Linked DNA regions of Gluconacetobacter diazotrophicus PA1 5. The protein of the gene in region 2 interacts with the protein of the main gene of each other region in a pairwise test. Links are inferred from orthologs where the notes say so. Each region holds a gene or a part of one and is shown on either strand. Other genes may lie near its edges. The genes, in order: GDI_RS10425 and tig.

Region 1 (8,510 bases), 900 kb from region 2 along the record:
CTATACGCGCTTCATCCTGGACCGGGGGCAGGCGGGCGACCTTCTGGACCTGATGGTGACGCTGGCGCCCTGCCTGATCGGCTATGGCGAAATCGGCGTCCGGCTGGTGGCCGATCCGCACACCAGGCGGGACGGCAATCCCTACTGGCCATGGATCGCGCTTTACGGCGGTGAGAAATTCATCGGCCTGGTCGACGCCGGTATCGACACGCTGGAGGCATTGAGCCTGCGCTACGGCGCCGATGCGCGTTATCCGATGCTGCTGTCGGAATTCCGGACCGCCGTGAAGCTGGAGGCCGCGTTCTGGCACGCTGGCCGTTCGGGCGCGCTCTGAAATTCAGGATCTGACGGCGTCGGCGCTGTTGCCTGCCGGTGGCGGAACACCACGCGGTGGCTGAGCGTGAAGTTGGCGAACAGCCCGGTCAGCGATCCGGCGGCCAGGGCCAGGAACGGAATGGTCCGGCACAGCGGAACCGTCAGGAACAGCGTGAAGACCATGCCGCGATTCAGGACGAAACCCAGCGAATTGGCCATCAGGAACCGGGCCCACTGGACCAGCGGGTGGTCGGCATGGACGACGTGGCGGAACGTCCAGTGGCGGTTCAGCAGCCAGTTCATCGTGGCGGCCACGAAATAGGCCAGGATCGTCGCCCCCGTCAGGCCCAGCAGCGCGCGAAAGCCATAGACGGTGGCGGTATCCCACATCAGGCCGAACGTGCCCACCACGCCGAATTTCACGAACGGCATCAGCCGGGCACGCAGATCGGCCAGCCAGCGCGACGAGGCTTGACGCGGAGAAGGCGAGGAGGACACGGGATCGAGCATGTTCCATACGTCTAGAGCAGATCGTGACGAGGCGGAATGGAATAAAAAAAGGGATGCCCGAAGGCATCCCTCTTCTTTTTGAACCGCATCAGTAATGCGGCGGAGATCAGTGCAGGATGATCTCGACGCGACGGTTCTGCGGCTCGCGGGTGTTCGGACCCGTCGGGACCAGCGGATGCTGCTCGCCATAGCCGTGGATGTCGATCGCGCCGGTCGGCACGCCGTCACGGATCAGTTCAGCCTTCACGCTCTGAGCGCGACGGATGGACAGGCCCATGTTGTACTTCTCACCACGCGGGCCGGGGTGGGCCGCGGAGTTGTCGGTGTAGCCGTTGACTTCGATACGCGTCGTCTGGACGTGGGTCGAGGCCTGGGCGGCTTCGGCCACGATCTCACGCGCGCGGGCCGTCAGGTCCGAACGATCCCAGTCGAAGAACACCAGGTAGGTGCGGGCCGGGGTCGGCGCGGGCGGCACGACAACCGGAGCCGGCGGCGGCGGCGGCGGCGCGGTGTTGAACGCGTAGCGCAGTCCCAGGATGAACTGATGGTTGAAGCGGTTGTCGAAGAACGCGTGGCCGACGCTCTTGCCCACACCGTTGGTGTAGGAGGTCATGGTGAATGGACCGTCCGAGAACGCCTGGCCAACCATGCGGTACTGCGCCGTCAGCTGCAGGCCGGGCATGTTCGGGATGTCGTAGGCCGCACCGACGATGCCCTGATAGGCGAAGCCGCCGTTCGTGCCGCCCAGACGGCTGACATTGCCGTTCGAATACCGGGTCGTGGTCGGGCTGACGTTCTGCCACAGGTAGCCGGCACCGACACCGACGAACGGCGTGACGGGGACGTCGATCCCGAACTGCTTCAGGTCGATGTCATACAGCACGTTCAGCATGCCGCCGTACGACTGATCGTGACCACTGGTGACGCCGGTCGCGGCGGTCGGGGCGCGGTGGTTGATCTCGGAATAGTTGTAAAGGCCCTCGGCCTCGAGACGCAGGCCGTTACCAAAGCCCCAGCCAACAGCGCCGAAGCCGGTGAAGCCGGCGTCATGGCGATACTGCGACGAGCTCTTCGTAAGCATCGAAGCATTGGCGGGATCGTTGGAGAAATGACCGTGCTGGTTCTGGACCAGGTTGTAGCCGCCACCCAGGTCGACATAGGGGCCGGTAATGATGGTTGCGTTAGCAGCAACCGGTGCAGCCGCCATCAGTGTGGTGGCGAGTAATGCCGTGCGGAGACGCATTATTTTCGTCCTCTTGATCATCCGTTCGAGTAACCGTCAAACCATAGACGGTCGGCCTCAGCGTGATGCTTAACCCCCTATAGATCTTCCGGTTCCGGCTTAGGAACCCATCTCGTAGGCAGAGCAGGCATTACCGTTGTGCACCGTGTTGAAAAGGCAACAGTTTGTTTCGGGTGGATTACGTGTTGGTTGGGTACGTTTCGCCGAAGATATTATCGGGTGGGCGGCGGATCGGCGGTGGTCGACCGCGGGCAGGCCACGCCGGTGTGCGGTAATCGCGACATATGTGGTCCCGCCGCCACAGAGAAGCCGCAATCAGGAAGGCGGCCTGTTCAGGCCGCGCATCCTTCCGCCAAAAGAATATCGCGGACCACCGCGTCCGGGACGTCGCGGCAGGTGAAGGCCTGCCCGATCCCGCGCACCAGGACGAAGGACAGGCGTCCGTCGCGCATTTTCTTGTCCCGCTGCATATGCGCGATCAACCGGTCGGCCGAGAACGTTTCGCCAACGTCGCTGATCCGCGCCGGCATGCCCAGCCGCTCCAGATGGGCGGTGACGCGGTTCAGGTCGGTGCGGTCGCAGAACCCCATCCGGACCGACGCCAGGAACGCCAGGCGCAGGCCGATCGACACGGCCTCGCCATGCAGCAGGCGGCCGTCATAGCCCAGTTCGGCCTCCAGCGCGTGGCCGAACGTATGGCCCAGGTTGAGTAGTGCGCGGCCGTCCGATTTCTTTTCTTCCCGCTCGTCGTCGCCGACGACATGGGCCTTGAACGCGCAGGCCTGGCGGACGGCCTCGGCCCGGATATCGGCGTCACCGTCCAGTACGGCCTGGCCGTTGGCTTCGCACCATTCGAACAGGGCGGCATCGCCGATCAGGCCGGATTTGACGATCTCGGCATAGCCGGCGCGGACCTCGCGCGCCGGCAGGCTGGCCAGCGTCGTGGTATCCACCAGCACCGCCAGCGGCTGATGGAAGGCGCCCAGCAGGTTCTTGCCGAACGGGGTGTTGATCCCCGTCTTGCCGCCCACCGACGAATCGACCTGCGACAGCAGCGTCGTCGGGATCTGCACGAAGGGCAGGCCGCGCAGGGTGGTGGCGGCGGCAAATCCCGCCAGGTCGCCCACCACGCCGCCGCCCAGGGCGATCACCGTGGTGCCGCGCTCGACCCCCATGTCCAGCAGCGCGTTGGTCACGCGCTCGTATTCGGCCATTGTCTTCGACCCTTCCCCGGGCGGGACGACGATCGTTTCCGCCCGGATCGCGCCCTCGGCCAGCCCGGCCAGCAGGCGCGGCAGGTGCAGCGTCGCGACGGTCGAATCGGTCACGACCACCACACGCTTTTGCGGCAGGACCGGGGCCAGCAGGATTCCGGCATGGCGCAGCAGGTCCTCGCCGATGGTCACGTCGTAGCGCCAGCGTTCCAGGATCACGGGGACGAGTCGCGGCGGCTTCGCCAGGGTCAGGGCGCTGATGACGGTGGCGGCACTCTGGTCCACGCTTTCTTCTCCACAATCCACGGTGATGTTCGCTTCGGCATAGACCGGATGCCGGATTTCCATCAGGGCCGCCAGGATGTCGCGCGGGTTGCCCTCGTTCAGCAGGGGCCGGTGGGTCCGCCCCTGGACGCGGCGCACCAGCACCGGCAGCGGGCACCGCAGCCAGACCGAGGTCGCGCGGTCGCGGATGACCGCGCGGGTCACCGGGTCCATGAACGCGCCGCCGCCCGTCGCCAGCACCAGCGGGTGGCCGCTCAGGATGCGGCGGATGACGCGGTGCTCGCCCTTGCGGAATTCGGCCTCGCCATACCGGCGGAACAGGTCGGCGATGGAACATCCGGCCGCGCGCTCGATTTCCACGTCGGCATCGACGAAGGGCATGCCCAGCCGTGCCGCGATCCGCCGGCCGATCGTCGTCTTGCCCGCCCCCATCAGCCCGACCAGCACGACGCTGCGCTCGTGCGGTCCCGGGGCGCGCGGGCCCGGCCTGTCGGGCCTGTCGGCGGCAACCAGGGCATCGAGGTCGAACGCCAGGAACGGGGCGTCGCGCCCCCCGGCGGGGGACAGGTCGGTACTCTCGGGGGCTGGCGGTTCGATCGGACGTGACATGATCGCAAACCTAACATACAGCAGAGGCACCAAGCCATGACGGTTCGCGAACGGTCCTGCCCGCTCGCGCCGCCGCGTGGCGTCATCGCGTCGGGGTTGGGTTATGCAGCGTATCCTGTTGGCTCTTGCGGGTATCGTGGTCCTGGCCGCCGCGGGGGGATTCGTCTCGCTGGGGGCCTTCCCGCCGCCGGCTCCGACCCTGCCGGTGCACAAGGACCTGCCGTCGGATCGTTTCGCCCATCCCTGAGCCGGGGATCGTGAGCGCGCAGGCCGAGGCGTTCCTCGAAATGCTGGCGGCCGAACGGGGTGCCGCCGCGAACACGCTGAAGGCCTATGGCCGGGACCTGGACGATTTCGCCGCCCACGCCCGGCAGGCGGGCCGGTCGCTCCATGACGCCGATTCCGCCCTGCTGCGCGATTACATGGGCAGCCTGGCTCGTGCCGGACTGTCGCCGCGGACCCAGGCGCGGCGCCTGTCCTGCCTGAAGCAGTTTCACCTGTTCCTGGCGCGCGAGGGCGTGCGGCAGGACAATCCGGCCGAACTGCTGGACACGCCGCGCCTGCCCGCGACGCTGCCCCGCTTCCTGACCGAGGACGAGGTCGATGCCCTGCTGGCCGCCTGCGTTCCCCCGCCCGATGGCGGCGCGGCGCGGCGGTGGCTGGTGGCCCGCGCCGCGCTGGAAATGCTGTATGCGTCCGGCCTGCGGATATCCGAACTGCTGGCGCTGCCCCGGCGCGGCCTGGGCCGTGACGCGCAGATGCTGATGGTACGCGGCAAGGGCGGGCGCGAGCGACTCGTGCCCCTGTCGGCGGCGGCCCGGGCGGCGGCCGAGGCGCTGATCGCCCATGACGGGCCCCGCCGCAGCCCATACCTGTTTCCCGGCCGCGCGCCGGACCGGCCGCTGACGCGGCAGGGGTTCGACCGCATCCTGCACGACGTCGCGCTACGCGCCGGGCTGGACCCGGCCCGGCTGTCCCCGCACGTACTGCGTCATTCCTTCGCCACGCACATGCTGGCCCGGGGGGCCGACCTGCGGGCGCTGCAGGTCCTGCTGGGCCATGCCGACATCGCCACGACCCAGATCTATACCCACGTCCTGGCCGAACGGCTGCGCCAGGCGGTCGAGGCCTATCACCCGCTGGCGCGTGGCGGGGACGGAGAAACCCGCTGAAAACCGTCCCGGTTGTGGTTTCGCTGCGGAATAGACTTGGCAGGATTCGTGGCTGTGCTATCCGCACCGCATGCGCCAGTTTCTAGATTTCGAAAAGTCGGTCGCCGAGCTTGAGAACAAGATCGACGAGCTTCGCAAGATGTCCGAGCCCGATGGCATCAATCTTGCCGAAGAAATCGCCCGCCTGACGGACAAGTCCGAAAAGCAGCTTCGCGCGGCCTATGCCAAGCTGAGCCCGTGGCAGAAGGTCCAGGTCGCCCGCCATGCCCAGCGTCCGCACGCCGCGGACTACATCGGCACGCTGATCCAGGATTTCACGCCCCTGGCCGGCGACCGGCTGTTCGGCGAGGACAAGGCGGTGATCGGCGGCATAGGCCGGTTCCAGAATCAGCCGGTGGTGGTGATCGGGACCGAGCGCGGTTCGGAACTGGAAAGCCGGCTGGCGCATAATTTCGGCATGGCGCGGCCCGAGGGCTATCGCAAGGCGCAGCGCCTGATGGAACTGGCGGGCCGCTTCGGCATGCCGATCCTGACCTTCATCGACACGTCGGGCGCGTGGCCCGGCATCGATGCCGAGGCACGCGGCCAGGCCGAGGCGATCGCGCGGTCCATCGACACCTGCCTGTCGGCGCCGGTGCCGGTGATCGCCACCGTGATCGGCGAGGGCGGGTCCGGCGGCGCCATCGCCCTGGGCGCGGGCGACCGGGTGATGATGCTGGAACACGCGATCTATTCGGTGATCTCGCCCGAAGCCTGCGCGTCGATCCTGTGGCGCGACCCCAAGCAGGCGACCAGCGCGGCCGAGGCGCTGAAGCTGACGGCGCAGGACCTGCTGCAACTGAAGCTGATCGACCGGATCATCCCCGAGCCGGTGGGGGGCGCCCAGCGCGACCCAGAAAGCACCATTCGCTCGGTTGGCGATTCGATCGCGGCCGAACTGCCCGACCTGCTGTCGCTCAGCGCCCCCATGCTGGTCGCGCAGCGGCGGGAAAAATTCCTCGCCATGGGCCGCGACAGCCTGAGCTGAACGGGCCCTTTACGGCGGTTCGCCCTCCGCTGGGGTGAAGCCCAGCCGTTCGATCAGTTCGCGCACGCGGTCCGCCGCGTGGCAGACGGCGGCGGCGTCCAGCCCCTTGCTGACCAGGGCCACGCCCCGCCGCCCGTCGGGCCGGCGGAACGGATAGGACCCGATATCGACGCTGGGGTGACGATCCTGGATGTCCGCCAGTCCTTCGGCCAGCGCGCCCTCGTACAACCCCAGCGCGTACCAGCTTCGCGACGTGACGGGCGTGCCGTGGCGCAGGGTCGGGGCCAGTTCCTCGAACATCGCCTGCATGATGCGTGGAACGCCCGCCATCACATGGACATTGCCGATGCTGAACCCCGGGGCGACCGAAACCGGATTGGCGATCGGCGTCGCCCCTTCCGGCAGCGTTGCCATGCGCTGGCGGGCGGCGTTGAATTCACCCGGGGGAAAATGCGCTTCCAGCAGGCGGAACGAATCGGGATGGACCGACCACGGCACGCCGAACGCCTCGGCAATGCAGGGGGCGGTGATGTCGTCATGGGTGGGGCCGATTCCGCCCGTGGTGAAAATATGATCGAAGCGCGCCCGCACGTCGCAGACCGTGCCGACGATGACCGCGCGCTGGTCGGGAATGACCCGAACTTCCGCCAATGTGATGCCCAGTTCGGTCAGGCGCCGCGCGATATATTGCACGTTCACATCCTGGGTCCGGCCTGACAGGATTTCATTGCCGATGACCAGGATGCAGGCAGTCGGGTTCATGAACGTGCTCCCGGTTTGCAGTATGATGCCAATATGAACCGTACCGCCCGGCAGGGCCAGAGAGGAGGAACGCGATGATGATGGGACCAATCTGCGGCGCGCCGCGATGCGTCTGGGATCTGCGGGCCACGCTGGGCGAGGGGCCCGTCTGGTCCGAGGGCGAGCAGGCACTGTATTTCGTCGATATCGTCGGCCGGGCGATCCATCGCTACCGGCCGGAAAGCGGCGAGACGATGACGTGGCTTGCCCCGAATCGCCCCGGCTTCCTGGTGCCGTCGAACGACGGGACCTTCCTGTGCGGCCTGAAGGACGGGCTGCACCGGTTCGACCCCGCCAGCGGACATTTCAGCCTGGACACGCTGGTGGAACCGGAATTGCCGGACAACCGCATCAATGACGGGCATGTGGACCGGTTCGGGCGCCTGTGGTTCGGCACGATGCACGACGCCGAAACCGATCCGACCGGATCGCTCTATTCCGTCAGCCAGGACCAGGGACGGTTGCACGTCCATCGCGAGGACGAGGGATATATCGTCAGCAACGGCCCCGCGCTGTCGCCCGACGGGCGGACGCTGTACCACAATCACTCGCCCGCCCGCACCGTCTATGCTTTCGATGTCGGGTCGGGCGGTGTGCTGTCGAATCGCCGGGTCTTCGCGACGCTGCAGGATGGCTACCCGGACGGGATCGCGGTGGACAGCGCGGGCTTCCTGTGGATCGGGGTGTGGGGCCGCGGGCGGATCGAGCGCCTGGCCCCCGATGGCACGCCGGTCGATCCCATTCCGCTTCCCGCCCGCAACGTCACCAAGGTCGCGTTCGGCGGGGCCGACTACCGCACCGTGTTCGTCACCACGGCGCGCAAGGGCCTGTCGCCCGAGCAACTGGACGCGGAGCCCCTGACCGGCGGACTGTTCTCGTTCGGCACCAGCATTCCCGGACAGAAACAGGCGGTGTTCCCGCTCGACCGGTCGATCGTGCTGTAAACTTAAAGAAGGTCCCGCAGCAGGGGGATCAGCGGCAGGTCGGCCTCGGGCATCGGATAGTGCGACAGGTCGTCGGCCCGGACCCAGGCCAGGGTCTGGCCCTCGCGCGGGTGGGGGACGTTCTTCCATCGCCGGCAGACATAGACGGGCATCAGCAGGTGGAAATGCCCGTAATCGTGCGACACGAATGTATAGGGGGCCAGGCACGACCGGGCGACGTCCAGCCCCAGTTCCTCGTCCAGCTCGCGGATCAGCGCCGCTTCGGGCGTTTCCCCGGTTTCGACCTTGCCGCCGGGGAATTCCCACAGGCCGGCCATCGGCTTGCCCTCGGGCCGGCGGGCCAGCAGGATTCGCCCGTCCGTATCGACCAGCGCCACGGCGGCCACCAGG
Region 2 (2,883 bases):
GTCCACGATGCCAAAGGCCTGGGCCTCTTCGGCCGACATGTAGCTGTCGCGTTCCAGCCTGCGCTCGATATCCTCGAGCGTCTGGCCGGTATGGGTCTCGTAGATCTCGTTCAGGCGCTGGCGGATCGTCAGGATCTCGCGCGCCTGGATTTCGATGTCGCTGGCCTGCCCCTGCGCGCCGCCCGAGGGCTGATGCACCATGACCCGTGCGTTCGGCAGGGCGAAGCGCCGCCCCTTCTCGCCGCCGGCCAGCAGCAGCGAGCCCATGGATGCCGCCTGGCCGATGCACACGGTGCTGACCGGGCTGCGAATGTACTGCATCGTGTCGTAGATCGCGAGTCCGGCCGACACGACGCCGCCCGGGCTGTTGATGTAGAACGAGATTTCCTTGGTCGGATTCACGCTCTCCAGATACAGGAGCTGCGCCGACACCACGGCGGCCACCTGATCGTAGACCGGCCCGGTCAGGAAGATGATCCGTTCCTGCAGCAGGCGGGAATAGATGTCGAAGGCCCGTTCCCCGCGCGAGGTCTGCTCGACCACCATGGGCACTAGGGCGCTGCTGAAAATCTCCACGGGATCCCGATCCCTCATAGTATCATTCCCGTTCCTGAAACGCGAAGACCCGACGCACCGCCTGGGAACGGCGCCATGGGCGCCGGTCGAAGCCGGTGGCCGGGTCGTTCCCCGGTTATTCTGGATAAGATAGAGATAAACCGTGCGGATACCACCCCGCCGCCATCATTTCATGGCGATAAATCCGGCGAAGGGCGGTCCTCCGCGCCCGGCGCGCGCTGCGCGCCGGGGCGTTCCATCCAGGACCCGCGCCGCTCAGAGGTCGGCGGGCGGGATCTCGGCCAGTTCCTCGGGGGTGACGTCCTTGTCCTCGACCGTCGCCAGCTCGATCACATAGTCGACAACCTTGTTCTCGAAGATCGGGCCACGGAGGCTCTCGGCGGCCTGCGGGTTCTTGCGGAAGAACTCGAACACCTGCTGTTCCTGGCCGGGATAGCGCATGGCCTCGGCCCGGATGGCCTGCAGCATCTCGTCCTGCGAGACGGTGATGGCGTTGGCGCGGCCGATCTCGGCCAGCAGCAGGCCCAGCTTCACCCGCCGTTCCGCGATCTTGCGGTAGTCGGCGCGCAGGGTGTCCTCGTCCTTTTCCTTGTCTTCCTCGTCCAGCTCGCCGGCCTTCCGGTCGGCTTCGACGCGCTGCCAGATCTGCGCGAACTCGGCCTCGACCATGCCCTGCGGGGCCTCGAAGTCGGTCTTCTCGGCCAGGGCGTCCAGCAGCTCGCGCTTGATGCGCAGGCGCGACAGCTGCTCGTATTCCTGCTCGACCTGCCTGGTGATCAGTTCGCGGACCTGTTCCAGCCCCTCGAATCCGATCTTCTTCGCCATCTCGTCGTCGATCTCGACATCGACCGGGCGCTTCAGCGCCTTGGCGGTGATGTCGAAGGTCGCTTCCTTGCCCGCCAGGTTCTCGGCCGAGTAATCCGCCGGGAAGGTCACGGTGATGACCTTCTCCTCACCCGGGGACATGCCTTCGATCTGCTCGGCGAATCCGGGGATGAAGCCCGCGCCGCCGAGTTCGACATTGACGTCCTGGGCGGTGCCGCCCTCGAACGCCACGCCATCGACCTTGCCGACGAAATCCACGACCACGACGTCGCCCTGCGCGGCCGGACGGACGTCCTCGATCGTCTCGAAATCGCGCTGGCGGCTGGCGATGTCCTTCAGCGCCTTGTCGATCGTCTCGGCGTCCGGGGTGGCCTTCAGGCGGGTCAGCGACAGGGTGGACAGGTCGGGCTGCGCGATGTCCGGCAGCAGTTCGACCTCGACCTTGAATTCCAGGTCGGCCTTGCCGCCCGGCTCGGCACCCGCCACCAGGTCGACGCGCGGCTGCATCGCCGGACGCAGGCCACGCTCGTCCATCAGCGCGCGCGTGGCGTCGCTGACCGCCTGTTCCAGCACCTCGCCCTGCACGGCGTCGCCGTAGCGCTGCTTGACGATGCTCAGGGGCACCTTGCCGGGACGGAAGCCCGGCAGGTTCATGGACTGCCCCAGTTCCTTCAGGCGGGCGGTCCGCTTGCTCTCCAGTTCGCCGGCGGGCACCGTGACGGTAAATCCGCGCTTCAGGCCGGCGGAAAGCGTTTCAGTAACCTGCATCTGCCAGGCCATCCTCTCGGTCAGAACTTCATAGAACGCACGGGGCCCTTCGGGCCGGCATCCGCGCGCGACTGGCCGGGCTGGTGCGGGCGGAGGGACTTGAACCCCCACGACTTGCGCCACCAGAACCTAAATCTGGCGTGTCTGCCAATTCCACCACGCCCGCAACGACGCCCGGTCTTCCAAGGGCGCGGCTTTAGCGCACGAGACCCGATCCGGCAAGCCGACAATGCCGATAGGCCGGGCGCCGCGCGCCCAGTTCCACCGCCCGCGCCCGCGCGGCGCCCAGATGCTGGTCGAACTGTTCGGCCAGCGGCCAGGGGCCGGCCCGCATCCCGGCTTCGCCATGCATCCACACCCCGGCGCAGGCGGCCGGCCACGGCTCCATCCCCGCCGCCAGCAATGCCGCGATCACCCCGGTCAACGTGTCGCCCGACCCGGCGGTGGCCAGCGCCGAGGACGCGTGGGCATTGATCGCGACCCGCCCGTCCGGCGCGGCGACCACGGTATCGGGGCCCTTCAGCACCACCACCGCGCCGGTTCGCGCGGCGGCGGCGCGCGCGGCCGCCGGCCTGTCGTCGCCGGGATGGCCGAACACGCGGGCGAATTCCCCGGCATGCGGGGTGATCACCGCCACCCCCCGCAGCCGGTCCGGCTGGTCCGCCGCCACGGCAAAGGCCCCGGCATCGGCCAGCACCGTGCGCCCCGCCCCGA

Evidence for each region.
Region 1: the proteins of tig (region 2) and GDI_RS10425 interact in binary tests that used the Escherichia coli proteins (3 or more experiments, as listed by UniProt). The link is inferred for Gluconacetobacter diazotrophicus PA1 5 from one-to-one orthologs.

The regions. Positions count from the first base shown.
Region 1 is NC_010125.1:2,229,346-2,237,855, reverse strand. The notes cover bases 1-2,846. They hold GDI_RS10425 (OmpA family protein), read right to left. Parts: upstream 2,069-2,846; coding sequence 932-2,068; downstream 1-931. Other genes in these bases: aroB (3-dehydroquinate synthase), read right to left, coding at 2,401-2,846; GDI_RS10430 (GtrA family protein), read right to left, coding at 250-825; GDI_RS10435 (TenA family protein), read left to right, coding at 1-334. In the rest of the region: more of aroB, read right to left, coding at 2,847-4,176; GDI_RS20045 (hypothetical protein), read left to right, coding at 4,280-4,423; GDI_RS10415 (tyrosine recombinase), read left to right, coding at 4,431-5,348; GDI_RS10410 (acetyl-CoA carboxylase carboxyltransferase subunit alpha), read left to right, coding at 5,419-6,375; GDI_RS10405 (competence/damage-inducible protein A), read right to left, coding at 6,385-7,137; GDI_RS10400 (SMP-30/gluconolactonase/LRE family protein), read left to right, coding at 7,212-8,120; GDI_RS10395 (bifunctional GNAT family N-acetyltransferase/(deoxy)nucleoside triphosphate pyrophosphohydrolase), read right to left, coding at 8,123-8,510.
Region 2 is NC_010125.1:3,136,814-3,139,696, forward strand. It holds tig (trigger factor), read right to left. Parts: upstream 2,170-2,883; coding sequence 832-2,169; downstream 1-831. Other genes in the region: GDI_RS14415 (ATP-dependent Clp protease proteolytic subunit), read right to left, coding at 1-594; GDI_RS14430 (bifunctional ADP-dependent NAD(P)H-hydrate dehydratase/NAD(P)H-hydrate epimerase), read right to left, coding at 2,366-2,883. UniProt on the Escherichia coli protein: Involved in protein export. Acts as a chaperone by maintaining the newly synthesized secretory and non-secretory proteins in an open conformation.